Regions from separate parts of the Hypnocyclicus thermotrophus genome, predicted to be linked through region 4. Evidence: riboswitches for the same ligand, from Rfam matches in the RefSeq annotation. Region 4 holds a riboswitch; each other region holds the start of a gene.

Evidence for each region. A riboswitch is a leader RNA that binds a small molecule or an ion and turns the genes downstream of it on or off. The one in region 4 is predicted to bind S-adenosylmethionine.
Region 1: linked by a shared signal. The riboswitch ahead of metE (5-methyltetrahydropteroyltriglutamate--homocysteine S-methyltransferase) and the one ahead of metK (methionine adenosyltransferase) in region 4 are both predicted to bind S-adenosylmethionine.
Region 2: linked by a shared signal. The riboswitch ahead of metF (methylenetetrahydrofolate reductase [NAD(P)H]) and the one ahead of metK (methionine adenosyltransferase) in region 4 are both predicted to bind S-adenosylmethionine.
Region 3: linked by a shared signal. The riboswitch ahead of EV215_RS10085 (O-acetylhomoserine aminocarboxypropyltransferase/cysteine synthase family protein) and the one ahead of metK (methionine adenosyltransferase) in region 4 are both predicted to bind S-adenosylmethionine.

What each region holds. Positions count from the first base shown of each region.
Region 1 covers NZ_SOBG01000003.1:76,016-80,215, reverse strand. Annotated here, with positions in the region: gene EV215_RS03940 (GAF domain-containing protein) at 1-633, opposite strand, end outside; gene EV215_RS03935 (ribonuclease H family protein) at 934-1,392, shown strand; SAM riboswitch class I at 1,444-1,566, shown strand; cobalamin riboswitch at 1,617-1,794, shown strand; gene metE (5-methyltetrahydropteroyltriglutamate--homocysteine S-methyltransferase) at 1,899-4,163, shown strand; gene EV215_RS03925 (LacI family DNA-binding transcriptional regulator) at 4,186-4,200, opposite strand, start outside.
Region 2 covers NZ_SOBG01000001.1:408,069-412,268, reverse strand. Annotated here, with positions in the region: gene EV215_RS01850 (response regulator transcription factor) at 1-29, shown strand, start outside; gene EV215_RS01845 (sensor histidine kinase) at 16-1,452, shown strand; gene metF (methylenetetrahydrofolate reductase [NAD(P)H]) at 1,538-2,413, opposite strand; SAM riboswitch class I at 2,471-2,593, opposite strand; gene EV215_RS01835 (WYL domain-containing protein) at 2,658-3,497, opposite strand; gene EV215_RS01830 (protein kinase domain-containing protein) at 3,545-4,200, opposite strand, start outside.
Region 3 covers NZ_SOBG01000011.1:25,931-30,130, forward strand. Annotated here, with positions in the region: gene EV215_RS10735 (manganese efflux pump) at 1-156, opposite strand, end outside; gene EV215_RS10705 (manganese efflux pump MntP) at 150-452, opposite strand; gene EV215_RS10080 (hypothetical protein) at 482-1,780, opposite strand; SAM riboswitch class I at 1,985-2,105, shown strand; gene EV215_RS10085 (O-acetylhomoserine aminocarboxypropyltransferase/cysteine synthase family protein) at 2,285-3,565, shown strand; gene EV215_RS10090 (SpoIIE family protein phosphatase) at 3,604-4,200, opposite strand, start outside.
Region 4 covers NZ_SOBG01000002.1:159,780-163,979, forward strand. Annotated here, with positions in the region: gene trpE (anthranilate synthase component I) at 1-71, opposite strand, end outside; gene EV215_RS02780 (MarR family winged helix-turn-helix transcriptional regulator) at 436-864, opposite strand; gene EV215_RS02785 (hypothetical protein) at 1,069-1,638, shown strand; SAM riboswitch class I at 1,714-1,807, shown strand; gene metK (methionine adenosyltransferase) at 1,879-3,087, shown strand; gene thrC (threonine synthase) at 3,149-4,200, opposite strand, start outside.

The sequences.
Region 1 (4,200 bases), on a different contig from region 4:
TTTTAGAAATTTTATAATAACACCTATTATCTCTGTGAAAACTTCTTCTGAATCGAGTTTTTCCATTGAATTAGCTATTTCATAAAGAGAAAAAATACTTTCTTCTGATGTTATAATTTGTTTTTTCAATTCTTTTTTTATAAATTCGTTTTTATCAAATGTATCACGTAATTTATCATAATTCTCTTCTAAAATTTCAATTTTTTTTGTTAAAGTATTTATTTTGTCTGTATGATCATCTTTTACTTTACCAATAAAAATACCTGTAATATAAAACATTAACAAAAATTTATAATGAGAAAAATCATTAAAGAAAATAATAATATCTTTGTCTAATAAATAATAACTAAAAATAAAAAATCCACTTGCAATAGTACTTGAGATTAATGTTAGATAATTTCCATATCGAATAGCAATTAATGCAATAATTATTATATAGGGATGAATATTTAAATTAATAAATGTTTCTTTAAATGGTGAAAAATAAAAGTAATAAGTAAAAATACCTCCAAAAAGAATAATTGATTCAACTATAAGGAATATAATTTTTTTTATAATATTATTTTTTTCAGAATTAATTTCTATATTTTTGTATTTGATATTACCAATTGAAATTGATTTTATTTTTTTCATTTAAAACTTTTTGAGTGTTTTTGTCATAAGAAAAAATAAACATTGAACTAATAAATAGATTATTTATATTTTTGTCATTTATTTTTAAATTGTTTAAAATGATATTTTTAAGATGGAAAAATTTTTTTTCATATAAGATGTCTCCTTAAGCTATAGGTTATTATATTAATATACTAAAGTCTTTTAATTATTATATTTGATAAAATAGTATAAATCAAGTATAATATTATATTATAAACTAGTATAATATTATATTATAAACTGTTGATATTAAGAAAATATTAAAAAAGGAGATTTATTTTGGAAGAAATTATAATATATACAGATGGAGCATGTGCAAATAATCAAGAAAAAGAAAATACTGGTGGTTATGGTGCTGTATTGATGTATAAAGGTAAAATAAAAGAAATATTTGGTGGATATAAAAATACTACAAATAATAGAATGGAATTAATGGCGGTAATAGAAGCATTAAAACAATTAAAAAGAAAAGATATTCCAATAAAAGTATATTCAGATAGTAGTTATGTGGTAAACGGAATAAACATATGGATACATGATTGGATAAAAAAAGGAAAAATTAAAAAAAATTATGATTTATGGATGAAATTATATAATTTAAAAAAAGGTTTTAAAAAAATAGAATTTTTTCATGTAAAAGGACATAACGGAGATAGATATAATGAGATAGCAGATAGATTAGCTGTAAAAGGGAGTCAAATGTATGATTTGTTAGTTGATGAAAAAAATCTTGACTAATTTCACAAAAAGTTGTATTATTTTTATAATATAATTTTAAAATTTAATAAATTCTTATCAAGAGAAGCGGAGGGAACGGCCCTTAGATGCTTCAGCAACCTACCATTTAAGGTGTGGTGCTAATTCCGGGAATTATTGATTAAAAGTTTAAATCAAAAAATTCGAAGATGAGAGGTAGTTTATTTAGTAAAACTCTTTCATACTCGAAAGAGTTTTTTTATTAAAAATTATATATAAAAATAGGTGTACTTGTGCATAACAAGGAAGTTGGTGAGAATCCAGCACAGCCCCCGCTACTGTATTGTGGACGAAACCTTAAAAAAGTCACTGGAAGAGATTCTGGGAAGACAAGGGAGTAGGATGAAGCTAAGTCAGGAGACTTACCTATTTTAAAATTCTTCGGAGGGAAGGTGATATAATGAGGTTATTTTATGACGGTTCCTATTAATAACACTAAGATTTAAAGTTGTAATTTCAATGAAATAAAAATTAATAGGAGGAAAATTATGTATAAAACATCAGTGATAGGATTTCCTAGAATTGGAGAAAATAGAGAATTAAAAAAAATAGTAGAAAATTTTTTAAAAAAAGAAATAACAAAAAACGAATTATTAAAAGAAAGTAGTAATATCAGAAAAAAACATCTAAATATTTTAAAAGAAAATAGTATAGATTATATAACTATTAATGATTTTTCATTATATGATAATTTTTTAGATACGATATGTCTTTTAGGTGCGATACCCAAAAGATATAACGAATTAGAATTAGATGAATTAGATACTTATTTTGCAATGGCTAAAGGATATCAAAAAAATGATAAAGATGTAAAAGCACTTGCGATGAAAAAATGGTTTAATACAAATTATCACTATTTAGTACCAGAATTAGATAAAAATATTAGCTTTAATTTAAATCTAAAAAAAATATTAAGTGAATATAAAGAAGCAAAAGATTTAGAAATTACTCCTAAAATTTCTATAATTGGTCCTTATACTTTTTTAAAATTATCTAATATAAAAGAGGGAGATTTGGAAGATTATATTAATGATATCAAAGAAATTTATATAGAACTTATTCAAAATTTAAATAAACTTGATATTAGTTATATTCAGATTGAAGAACCAATTTTAGTAACAGACTTAAATAATAAAGATATTATTAATTTTGAAAATATATATAAGGAAATATTGAATGTAAAAGAGAAAAAAATATTACTTCAAACATATTTTGGTGATATTAGAGATATTTATGAAAATATCATTAAATTAGATTTTGATGCGATTGGTCTTGATCTAATTGATGGAGAATATAATTTTGAGCTTATAGAAAAATATGGAATAAATAATAAAGAGATATTTGCAGGGATTGTAAATGGGAAAAATATTTTTATAAATGATTATAAAAAAAGTATAGAAATTATAGATAGATTAGGAATAGAAAATTTAGTTTTATCGTCTTCTTGTTCTTTACTTCATTTACCATTTACAATAAAAAATGAAACTAGTTTAGATGAAAAATATAAAATTCTTTTATCATTTGCTGTAGAAAAATTAATAGAACTTAGAGAGCTAAAAAATATATTAGAATTTGAAGATTTTGAAAATCATAATAAATACAATGAAAATCAAAAAAAAATAAAATCAAAACAAAATTTAACAGAATTTTTAAATAATGAAGTAAAAGAAAAAGTTAAAAATTTAAAAGAAGAGGATTTTTATAGAAAAGAAAAATTTGATGAAAGAATAAAATTACAAAAAAAATATTTAAATTTACCAAAACTACCAACAACAACAATTGGTTCTTTTCCACAAACGTTGGAAGTTAGAAAAATAAGAAACAAATACAGAAAAAATGAGATAACAAAAAATAAATATAATGAATTTATTTATTCTAAAATAGAAGAAGTAATAAAATTACAAGAAAACTTAGAAATTGATGTGTTAGTACATGGTGAATTTGAAAGAACTGATATGGTAGAATATTTTGGTGAAAATTTTGAAGGTTTTTTAATAACTAAAAATGGTTGGGTACAATCATACGGTACTAGATGTGTAAAACCACCAGTAATATTTGGAGATATATCTAGAAAAGATAGTTTTACAGTGGAATATATAAAATATGCTCAAGAATTAACAAATAAGTATGTAAAAGGGATGCTTACAGGTCCGATAACGATTATAAATTGGTCATTTGTAAGAGAAGATTTATCAATTAGAGATATCGCTTATCAAATTGCTTTGGCGCTTCAAGATGAAGTTCTTGATCTTGAAAAATCTGGTATTAAAGTGATACAAATAGATGAAGCTGCACTTAGAGAAAAATTACCATTAAGAAAAGAAAATTGGAAAGAATATTTAGATATTGCAATAAAAGCTTTTCGGCTCACAAATAGTAAAGTAAAAGCAGATACTCAAATACATACACATATGTGTTATAGTGAATTTAAAGATATAATTAATGAGATAAAAGAATTAGATGCAGATGTTATTACAATTGAAGCAGCTAAATCAGATCTTTCCATGATAGATATATTGAATGAAAATAATTATGATAAAGAAGTAGGGCCTGGTGTTTATGATATACATTCACCAAGAATACCAAGCGTAGAAGAGTTTGAAACTGTTATAAATGAATTAACTAAGAAAATAGAAATAGAAAAATTATGGATTAATCCAGATTGTGGTCTTAAAACTCGAGGTAATAAAGAAACAATAGAAAGTTTAAGAAATATGGTAGTAGCAACAAAAAATATACGTAAAAATTTATAAAAAATCTTATTTTAAAAGCCCCTTATTTTGGGGGCTT
Region 2 (4,200 bases), on a different contig from region 4:
ATGAAGGTGAGATAAATGAAATTAAATAAAAAAATAGGTTTAATTGTAAGTAGTGTAATGTTTATAGTTTTTATAATTTTATTTTTTGTAGCTAGACATATTGCAATTCCTACATATATAACATATAAGAAAGCTCAAATAAAAGAAGTAAGAAAACTTATTGAAAAAGGAGAAAATGTAAAATTACTTCAAGAAAAGTATTTAGTAGGAATAATTCAAGTTAATTTAAAAGAAAAAAAAACTAATGAGCTAAAAGAACAGTTAAAAAAAAGAATAAATGAAAAATTTAAAAATATTAGAGAAAGACCGCCAATACCACCAGAAATAGAGCAGGCCTTTTTAGAATTTCAACATAGCAATAAAATAAATGAAAAGTTTTATTTGAAAGAAATAAGGACAAAACAGCTTAATGCAAATATTTTACTTTATAAATATGTCAAAAAAAATGGAGAAGCAATATTTATATCAGCAATACTTACACGATTAGATGAAATTTTTGGAATAATCACTCTTTTTTCATTGATAATGTTTATAGTGATATATTTAGTAGTAATTATAGTAATAAATATATTAGTATCTAAAAAATTGATAAATCCAATTATAAAAATAAAAAATATAACGTATAAAATGGCAGAGCTTGATTTTAAAGAAAAGATTGATATAAATAGTAAGGATGAATTAGAGGAACTTGCAAAAAGTATAAATTTTTTATCAGAAGAACTTGAATTAAATATAAATAAATTGAAAGCTGATATTAAGAAAAAAGAAAAAATAAATGAAATTCAAAAAAGATTTTATTCAAATATGAGCCATGAATTAAAAACACCATTAGCTATAATTCAAGGTTATTCTAAAGGATTAAAAGATAATATAAAACCTCAAAAAAGAGATTTTTATTATGAAGTTATTCAAGAAGAAATAGAAAAAATGGTATCAATAATTAATAATCTTATTAATATAAATAAAATAGATATAGAAGAGATAAATAAAGAAAAAATAGAAATAAAAGAATTTATTATAAATGTTTTAGAAAAATATAATTTAGATATAGAAGAAAAAAATGTGAAGTTAGATTTAAAATTAATTGATAAGTCGGTGTTAGCTGATAAAAAAGGAATAAAATCTGTTGTAGATAATATATTGTCAAATGCATTTGTATATGTAAAAGAAAATGGAAAAATAAAAATCAATGTTGAAGAATTTGGAGAAAATACAATAAAAATTTCAATATTTAATGAAGGTAAAAATATACCAGAAGAAAGTTTAGATTATATTTGGCGACCTTTTTATAGAGCTGATGACTTGGAGGAAAGAAAGTATGGTGGAACAGGGCTTGGATTAGCTATAACAAGTGGGATATTAAAAAATCATAATTCAGATTTTGGAGTAATTAATAAAAAAAATGGAGTAGAATTTTACTTTACACTAGAAAAAGCTATAAAAGATAATTAAAAAAATTTAATTATGAAAAACACTGCAACAATAAATTTATTATTTGTTGTTGCAGTGAAAATAAAATTTTACTATAAATTTATACTTATTTTATAATATATTCTATATCTTTTACTATTTTTCTAGTGGTATCTATTTTATTCATTGTATAAAGATGAATTCCATCTATACCCCAGGCAACTAAATCAATTATCTGCTCAGTAGCATAAGCGATTCCAGCTTCTTTTAATGCTTCAGGATTATGCTCATATTTATCAAGAATTCTTTTAAATTTTGGACTAATAGAACAATGTGATAATGAAAAAATTCTTTTCATTTGTTTTGCATTTGTTACAGGGATAATACCAGCAGCAAAAGGAACATTGATTCCTAATTTATCAGTTTTTTCTTTAAATCTATATAGTATCTCATTATCTAAAAATATTTGAGAAATAAGAAATTCTGCTCCTAAATCAACTTTTCTTTTTAAATTAAATAAATCCATAAGATCATTTGTTTCAAAATGTCCTTCAGGATAATATGCTCCTCCAAGAGAAAAATCCATATTTTTATTTTTTATATATGTAATAAGATCGCTAGCATAATTAAAATCACCTTTTATGGGCTCTCTATCTATTGGATGATCACCACGCAATGCTAAAATATTTTCAATGTTATTTTCTTTTAATTTATATAATATATCGTCTATTTCATTTTTTTTTGCCTCAATACATGTAAGATGAGCAAGAGATTCAATATTATATTTATTTTTTATTCTTGAAGCAATTTCTACAGTCCGTCCTCTAGTACTTCCACCAGCACCATAAGTTACACTTATAAAATCAGGGTTAAATTTTGATAATTCGTCAATTGTATTATAAATAGTATCAATAGGATGTTTACTATTTGGTGGAAATATTTCAAATGAGAATACAGGTTTTTTACTTTCTTTTTTTTGCATATATATGTCTTTTATTTTCATAATCCCTCCTAAAAAAAATACTTCTTTCAAAGTAGAAAGAAGTAGTATAAACTATATCTCTCATCTTTGAATTATTGATTTAATTTTATTAAATCAATTAATTCACGGAATTAGCACCACACATTAAAGTAGGTTGCTGAAGTTTCTTAGGGCCGTTCCCTCCACTTCTCTTGATAAGTTGTATTATTTTATTAAGACTAATTTTACACTAAATTATATATAAAGTAAAATATATTATATATATTTAATCTATATAATTTTTTAAAGTATTAATTAAGTAATTTTTTATTTTTTCTCGAAGTTCAAGAGGTTCTAATATTATAACTTCAGATAAAAACTGTCTAAAATATAGAAAAGCTTTTTCTGTAGAGGCTTCGAATTCGAAAATATCATTATTTTTACTTAAAAGTTTTGGTCTATGTACTGTATACGTTTTTAAAAGACTTTCACCTTCTTTTGTAAGTTTTATTTTTACTATTTTTCCATGTGATAAAAATGGATCAAAATTTTTTCTAATAGAATCAATATATTTTTTATCACGTCTTAATACTTTTTCAGAGAGTTCAGATATAAAATCTATATTTTTTAATTTATAATTTTTATATTCTTTCGAAGTACAGCAGTAACAAAACAGATAATTTTCTTCACCTTGTTCATCACGTTTGATAAAATAGGGCTCAATTATTTTTATTTTTTTCTTATATTTAATTTTAATTTTATTTTTATTTTCAATAGCTAAAATAATTTTTTGTACTAAATCAGAAAAAACAAAAAGTTCGCGTTTATATTTAAAATTGGAACAATAATATTTAAATAATTCTCTAAAAAATTCTGCTTCTACCGCTACTTTATTTATTCGTAATATATTATAATAAATTTCTTTATTTTTTAGATTTAAGTCAAATTGAATAATTTTTCTAAGTGATTTTCCTTGAGATTTTAATAAATCTTCATTTTCACGTTTATATTTATATTTATCTAAAATAAAATTACAGAGTTTATTGTTATTTATGCCAAAATCTTCTATATCATTTTTAATAAGTCTGTATATATCTTCGGGAACAGTTACTCTAATTTTTTTCATTTTTTACCTCTTAATTATATATTAAATAAAGCAATCAAAAGTTAACTTTATATCTTAAATGCAAGTATTGTGATATCATCTCTTTGAGAAGTATCTTTCATAAAAGTAGATAATTCTTGTAAAATTAATGTTTTTTGAACTGCTAAATCTTTATCGGCTATATTTAAAATAAGATTTTCAAATCTATTTATACCATACTTTTCATTTTTATTATTATTTTGATCTACAAAGCCATCGCTAAACATATATATAATATCATTTTTTATTACTTCAAATTCAATCGTATTAAATATTTTTTCATTTTTTCTATGGACCCCACCAATTGAGAATTTATTACCCTTTATCTCTTTTAGCTTCCAAGTGTTATTTTCCTTTCTCAAAATATAAATATTTCTTTTAGCACCAGAAAAATATATTTTATTTTGATAAAGAGTAACTATAGCTGTTTCCATACCATCTATTTGCTCAAATTTTTTATTTGTATTGTTATGTTTAAGATATTTTTTAAAATCATTATCAAGTTGTTTTAATATTTTAGATGGATTAAGAAGTAAGTTATTGATTAATAACTTATCTAATAAAATAGAGCCAATCATCGATAAGAATGCACCAGGAACCCCATGACCAGTGCAATCAGATACTATAAATACTTTTTTCTCCTCAATTTCTTTTAACCAATAAAAATCACCGGAAATCACATCTT
Region 3 (4,200 bases), on a different contig from region 4:
ATACACTCCACTAAAACAAATAATAAAAGTAATAAATCCTATGATAGCAACTGAAAATATAATATTTAAATGTTTTGTAAAAGCTAAAGAAAATCCAGCGGCTAGCGCATCTATGCTTGTAGCAATAGCAAGAAGAATAAGGTTATAGTTTAACATTTACCATTTCTTTCGCATTGTTCCTCTTTGTATGCTTCATGTAGCATTTTAAGACCTATTCCAATTAATAAAACAGATCCAATTATATTATTATAATTATGAACTAAATTATAAATACTTTTTCCTAAAAAAAATCCTAATAATGGCATGAATGCCTGAAAAATAGAAAAAGTAAGTGCTACAGTAAGTGCTTGGTTTATTTTTAATCTTTTAACAGCAACACCTTGAGATATAGATACTGCAAAAGCATCCATTGCTAATCCGATACTTAATAAAATCAATGTAAAAATAGTCATAAATTCTCTACCCCTTTATAAAATTTTTATTAATTTTTTTTATCTAAAATAAAGCTTAGCATATCATCTACATTTTGTTTATAGTACATATTACCACAATGACCACCATATGGATAAATAAAACTACGTCCTTTGAAAGTGTCTTTTAACCATTTAACTTCTTCAGGAAGTAAAATAGATTCATCTTCATTTATGGCAACATACATATTTTTTTTATTTTTTAAATAATCTGTAATACTCATCATATTGGCCATATCTATAAGTTTTTCTTTTGTTAAAGTAGGGTCATCTTTTTTTAAATTTTCAAGAACATATTCATTGAAATACTTTATATAACTCATATTATTAGCTTTTTTGTAATATTTAGTAATAGAATCAAATTTAGACAATTTAGTATCTTTAGGAACTATTTTTCCAAGATTATTTTTAATATCACTAATAAATGATATATTAGTTATAGAATTTCTAAAAGAAAGACCAATAAATATTTTAAATTTTTCTTCAGTAAGTCCAAGTCCTTCTAAGTTATAAGAGTTATCTTTGATTATATTTAAATCAAGATTTATATGATCATGTGGATAAATATTAAAAAATAAATTTTCTGTATTTGAAATAAAATTATTAACATCAGAAATTTTATTTGGGAAATATTTTTCAACTAAATCATCAAGAATGATAGATGAAGTATATAAGTTTACAGCAGGATTAATTATAAATATTTTTTTAAAATTAAAATAATGTTCTTTGTCATCAAGTTTTGACACAAAAGCAGCATGAGTTCCTCCTAAACTATAACTTACTAAATATATATCAGTATATTTAATTTGTTTTTTTATTATTTCATGAGCTTTTTTCATTACTTTGTATAAATCTTTTGAATCTTTTTCTATAATTCCAGTATATCCATAAGAAGATGAATTTATTAAAAATGATGGATGACTAGGGGATGTGAGAGAAACTACATGAAATCCATTATTATAAAAAACATCTCTTAAAAATTTTGTTTTTGGAGCATTATAGTAACCTCCTGTACCCGAAAAAATATATACAAGAGGGGCCTTTTTTTTCTGTTTTGCTAATGAAAAAATGTTTTTTTTAGCAAACCAAAATATTTCAGGGATATTATTTGTTTTATTTATTTGTAGTTTATATAATGAAACAACAGGTTTTTTTTTGATTTTATACTGCAATCTAGGAGGAGTTCCTATTGCGGTACTTGTAAATCTATTTTTAAATGGAAATTTATAATTTTCTTCATTATATATTTTTGTATTACAAAATGTTAAACTTATGTTTAATAAAAACAAAAGAAATATTAATTTTTTCATAGGTTTCTCTCCTTTATTACTTTGGCATTATTAATAGTTTAACATAAAAATTAAAAGAGGTAAACTATTTCTATATTTAAATTAAAAACTATTATTATTTTAAAGAAATAATAATTTTTAAAAAAAATTTTGACAAATTTAATAAAAAAACTTTACAAAACTACTTTTTTATTGTATACTTCTATTAAGTCAAAACTGAACAAAAACTCATCAAGAGAAGTGGAGGGAACGGCCCTTAGAAACTTCAGCAACCTACCTTATGGTGTGGTGCTAATTCCGTGAAATAATTGATTTAAAAATTTAAATCAAAATTCGAAGATGAGAGAGATAAAATTAAGATTTTAACTCTTCTCATTAGAGAAGAGTTTTTTTTATAAATATTATTTACTAAAAGAATAAACAAAAAATAAATAGAGAATAAAGATAAATAATTATGTAGATAATAAGTTTATAAAAATAATAATTTATAAAAAGTAAAATAAAAAAACTAAGGGGGAATTAAATATGAGTAAAAATTTAAAATTTGAAACATTACAATTACATGCAGGACAAAAACCAGATAGTGAAACTGGTTCTAGAGCAGTACCTATTTATCAAACAACATCTTATGTATTTAAAGACACAGATCATGCTGCAAATTTATTTGCTTTAAAAGAAGCTGGAAACATTTATACAAGAATAGGGAATCCAACAACAGCAGTACTTGAAGAAAGATTAGCAGCACTTGATGGTGGAGTAGGAGCTTTAGCGGTGGCTTCTGGTTCTGCAGCAATAACATATGCTTTACTTACAGTGGCAAAAGCTGGTGATGAAATTGTAGCGGCAAGAAATCTTTATGGTGGAACATTTAATTTACTTTCAAATACAATTAATGATTTTGGGATTACAACGAAATTTGTTGATCCTGATGATTTAGAAGGATTTAGAAATGCTATTACAGAAAAAACAAAAGCAATATATATAGAAACAATAGGAAATCCAAATTGTACTCTTGTTGATGTAGAAGCAGTTGCTAATATAGCACATGAAAATGGGTTACCATTAATAATAGATAATACTTTTGCGACACCATATCTTTTTAAACCGCTAGAGCATGGAGCAGACATTGTAGTTTATTCAGCTACAAAATTTTTAGGGGGGCATGGTACAAGTATTGGTGGAATAATTGTAGATGGTGGAAAATTTGATTGGGCAAAAAGTGGAAGATTTGATAATTTTACAACGCCAGATCCAGGGTATCATGGATTAAAATATTCAGATTTAGGGGCACCTGCATTTATATTAAAAGCCAGAGTAAAACTCCTTAGAGATACAGGAGCAGCAATTAGTCCATTTAATGCATTTTTAATATTACAAGGGATAGAAACACTTAGTCTTAGATTAGAAAGACATATAAAAAATGCTAGAAAAATAGTAGAATATTTAAATAATCATGAGTTAGTAAAATGGGTAAGTTATCCTGAATTAGATGAAAATGAAAATAAAGCTTTAGCAGGAAAATATTTTCCTAAAGGTGTAGGTTCGATATTTACATTTGGAATAAAAGGTGGCGTAGAGGCAGGTAAAAAGTTCATTGATAGTGTAGAATTATTTTCACACTTAGCAAACGTTGCAGATGCAAAATCATTAATTATTCATCCAGCAAGTACTACTCATGGACAACTTTCAGAAGAAAAATTAAAAGAAGTAGGGATAAAACCTGAAACTATTAGATTGTCGATAGGATTAGAAAATGTAGATGATTTAATAGCGGATTTAGAACAAGCTTTTAATAAAATTAAATAAAAAAAGAGGCTCTTATTATAAGAGCTTCTTTTTTATAATTATTTAAATTTTATTCCTATCAGAGTAATATCATCTCGTTGAGTTTCTTTACCTTTCCATTTCTTTAAATTTTCAATAATAATTTTTTTTTGTTCATCTAATGGTTTGTGAGCTATTTGATCTAAATCATTTATTAATCGTTTTTTTGAATAACCAAAATTTTTTGGACCACCATTTTGGTCAGTATATCCATCAGTAGATAGATAGATTATTGTATCTGAAGTTGCATCAAATTTATATTCTGTATAATCGTAATGATCTTTTGATTTTATATATCCAATACTTTGGCGATCACCTTTAAATGTTTTAATAACTCCATTTTTTGATAAATACATTGAAAGCTTTGTTCCTACAAAGATAGATTTTTTACTAACTGAATTATATTTTATAAGAGAAATATCAAGTCCATCATCTGATATTTTTTGACTATTTTTATTGAAATATGTCTTTATTCTATGATTTAATCCATTTAATATTTCAGAAGGTGATATCTCTTTTGTAATTAATTCATTTAAAAATGAACTTGTAGCCATTGTCATAAAAGCACCAGGGACACCATGCCCAGTACAATCAATAACAGCGAAATAAATAATTTC
Region 4 (4,200 bases):
TTTTTATATAAAGTAATGGGTGTTTCTATATCCCCAGATATTTTTTTTTTAAATACTTTTAACTCTTTCATAATTTTCCCCCTTAGTTATAAATTTTAAATTATTGATTTTATTATTTTAAATTGATATTTTTATAGTTCTCTTAGTTTTTTATTATTGATATATAATAAAAAAAGACCGTTCTAAGAACAGTCTTTATGTATAAATTATTTATCTATAAAAATTATATCTTAAAATTACTAAAAGATATAATCTAATAGATAGTATCGTTCTTAGATATGATACTACAGATTATATATTTAGTTGATTCAAGATATTCGTTTTTCCACCAGCTTTTAAATATAGTAACCATATCTAAAACACTCCTTTTTTATTATTTGTATTAATGTTATCATACTAAAAAACATAAATCAAGTTTTTTTTGAAATTTTAAAATTATTTTTCTAAAATTTTATTAAGAATATCAATTTGTTGTTTTATAGCAAAAATTTCGTTTTTTTCTAATGAAAAATTATTTAACAAGTTAGTAGGAATATTTTTTGCTTTATTTTTTAAATTTCTTCCTTTTGTAGTAAGAGAGATTATTAGATTTCGTTCATCAAATTTATTTCGATTTCTTTTTATGTATTCTTTTTTTTCAAGCTTTTTTAAAAGAGGGGTAAGAGTTCCAGAATCAAGAGAAAGAATTTTTCCTATTTCATTTACATTTATTCCATCTTTTTCCCATAATACAAGCATAGTAATATATTGAGTATAAGTAAGATCAAGTTTATTTAAAAGGGGTTTGTAAATTGTATTTATATTTTTCATCAATTTATATACACTAAAACAAAATTGATTTTCAATTTTTAAAATATCATTCATTTTTATTACCAACCTTTTTAAAATTTCTATTTAAATTATAACAAAAATAAAGTTAAAAATAAAGTTAAAAAATACATTATAATTAAAATAAATCTCAATAAATAAAAAAATTCTTTATGAATAAAAAAACAAAAAATAATATATATTTTTAAAAAAAATATGCTATACTAAATTGATTAAACTAAATAAAGGGGAGGATAATTTATGAAAAAACAACTTTTAATAAGAGCAATAGAAAATAAAGATGTGTGTGCAGTAGAAAGTGATGCATTAATTACAGCAGTTGATTCTAAAGGTATTTGGTGTGGACAAGTGGATATGGCTATTCGAAAAAATGTAGGTGATTATTATCATCAAGCATTATTAGGACATATTAGACAAAAAACAGGAACTTCTTTATTTGATGATGGGCAAGTAGTTTTAGTTGAAAAAGATGAAGGAATGAAAACAGCATTTAATAATATTATTTTTGTGATTGATGATTTAAGAAAACCTTTATCAGAAATTATATATAGTGGACTAGTAAAAGCTAATGAAGAAGAATATAAAATAGTATCCATGTCATCAATTAGAGCAGGAGAATCTTTTGGTAAAAAAGAAAAAACTTATGAAGAAATGGCAAAAGAAGTATTTAAAGGAATTAGAAAATTTTTAAATGAAACAGAAGAAGTAAAAATAGATAGATTGTTTATTTTAACATATGATAATGAAAAATATAAAAACCTTTTAATACAAGAATTTAATACAGATGAAGATTTAGTAGCAATATACTAAAATTTTTGTTTAATATTTATAAATTTTTATTGACAAAACATTAAAATTAATATATACTAATTTAGTCAAAAAAGCAAGTTATCAAGAGAAGTGGAGGGACCGGCCCAATGAAACTTCAGCAACCTACTGTAACCTTATTTAGTGTGGTGCTAATTCCGAGAGATGATAGAGAGTAGAGTAACCTCTTTCATTTCTGAAAGAGGTTTTTTATTATCTAAATATTTAGAAAAGGAGAAAAAAATGATAGAAAAAGGAAGAGTATTTTTCACTTCTGAGTCTGTTACTGAAGGTCATCCAGACAAAATGGCAGACCAAATCTCAGATGCTATACTTGATGCAATTTTAAAAGAAGACCCAAAAGCTAGAGTGGCTTGTGAAACTATGCTTACAACAGGACTTGTTGTAATAGCAGGTGAAATAACGACTGCAACTTATGTTGATTTTCAAAAAATTGTAAGAAATACAGTAAAAGAAATAGGATATACAAGAGCAAAATATGGATTTGATTTTGAAACTTGTGCAGTGATAAATTCTATTCATGAACAATCAGCAGATATAGCTATGGGAGTAGATGAATCTTTAGAAATAAAAGAAAACAAATCAAAAAAAGAGGATGAAAGAGAATTACTTGGTGCAGGAGACCAAGGAATTATGTTTGGTTTTGCTACTAATGAGACAGAAGAATTGATGCCAATGCCTATTATACTAGCACATAAATTAGCTAGAAAATTATCAGAAGTAAGAAAAAACAATACATTAGATTATTTAAGACCAGATGGAAAAACTCAAGTAACAGTAGAATATGTAGATGGAAAACCAGTTAGGATAGATGCAATAGTAATATCAACTCAACATGATTCTGATATTACACATGATAAAATAGAACATGATATGAAAAAATATGTTATAAATTCAATAATTCCAGAAGAATTATTAGATGAAAATACAAAATATTATATAAATCCAACTGGAAGATTTGTTATTGGAGGCCCTCACGGTGATGCTGGTCTTACAGGAAGAAAAATCATAGTTGATACTTATGGTGGAATGGGAAGACATGGTGGAGGAGCATTTTCTGGAAAAGACCCTACGAAAGTAGATAGAAGTGCCGCTTATGCTGCAAGATGGGTTGCTAAAAATATAGTTGCTGCAGGACTTGCTGATAAATGTGAAATACAGTTATCTTATGCAATAGGAGTAGCTAGTCCTACTTCAATAGCAGTAAATACTTTTGAAACAGGAAAAGTAGCAGATGATACTATAGTAAAAGCGGTAAAAAAAGTATTTGATTTAAGACCAGGGGCAATAATTCAAGATTTAGACTTAAGAAGACCTTTATATAGACAAGTAGCAGCTTATGGACATTTTGGTAGAATAGACTTAGATTTACCATGGGAAAAAACTAATAAAGTAGAAGAACTAAAAAAAATAGTAGAAGAATTAAAATAATTAATAAAAAGAGTGTATTTATATTTTATAAATACACTCTTTTATATTGTTTAAATTTTAGTTATTTAATTTTTAAAAAATCTGCGATAGTATCTTTCATTTTATTAGGATTAATTACAGTTTTATGTAAAATTTCTTTTTTATTAAGTTCGAAAACAGCTTTTGGGATTTCTAAATTTGTAATTTTAGAAAGTTCTTCAATTAATTCAAAATCAGATTTATTATCAAGATTTTTATCAATGATAGATTCTAATACTGCTCTAGTAAATTTAAAAGGGCTAGCAGTAGAAGCTATAAGAGTTTTAGTATCAGTATCATTTGTTTCTTCTAAATAATTTTCATATACTTTATATGCAACAGCAGTATGTGTGTCTATAACATATGAATATTTTTCATATACATTTTTAATTGTAGATTTTGTAGATTTATCATCAGCAAATCCACCATAAAATTTATTTAATTTTTCTTTTAAATTATTTGGTAATTCGTATTTACCATTGGTTTTTAAAGAATTCATTAATTCAATAATAAGTTTATCATTTTTATCTGTTAATGATTCAATAAATCTTTCAAGATTACTTGAGATTAGAATATCCATTGAAGGCGATATTGTAGTGTTAAATTCTCTATTTATATCATATATTCCAGTATTTAAAAAATCAGTAAGAACGTTATTTATATTACTTGCACATATAAATTTATTTACTGGTAGTCCCATTTTAAAAGCGTAATATGAAGCTAATATATTACCAAAATTTCCAGTAGGAACTACTACATTTATTTTATCTCCAGTTTTTATTTTATTATTTTTTATTAAATTAAAATATCCGTAAAAATAGTAAATGATTTGGGGAACTAACCTACCTATATTTATTGAATTAGCGCTAGAAAAAACATACCCGTTTTCATTTAAAATTTTATTAAATTCAGTGTCATTAAAAATATCTTTTACACCACTTTGAGCATCATCAAAATTTCCATTGATAGCTACAACAAATGTATTATCTCCAGTTTGAGTAACCATTTGAGCTTTTTGTACTTCGCTTACACCATCAGTAGGGAAAAATACAATTATTTTAATCCCTTCATTATTTGCAAAACCTTCTAAAGCAG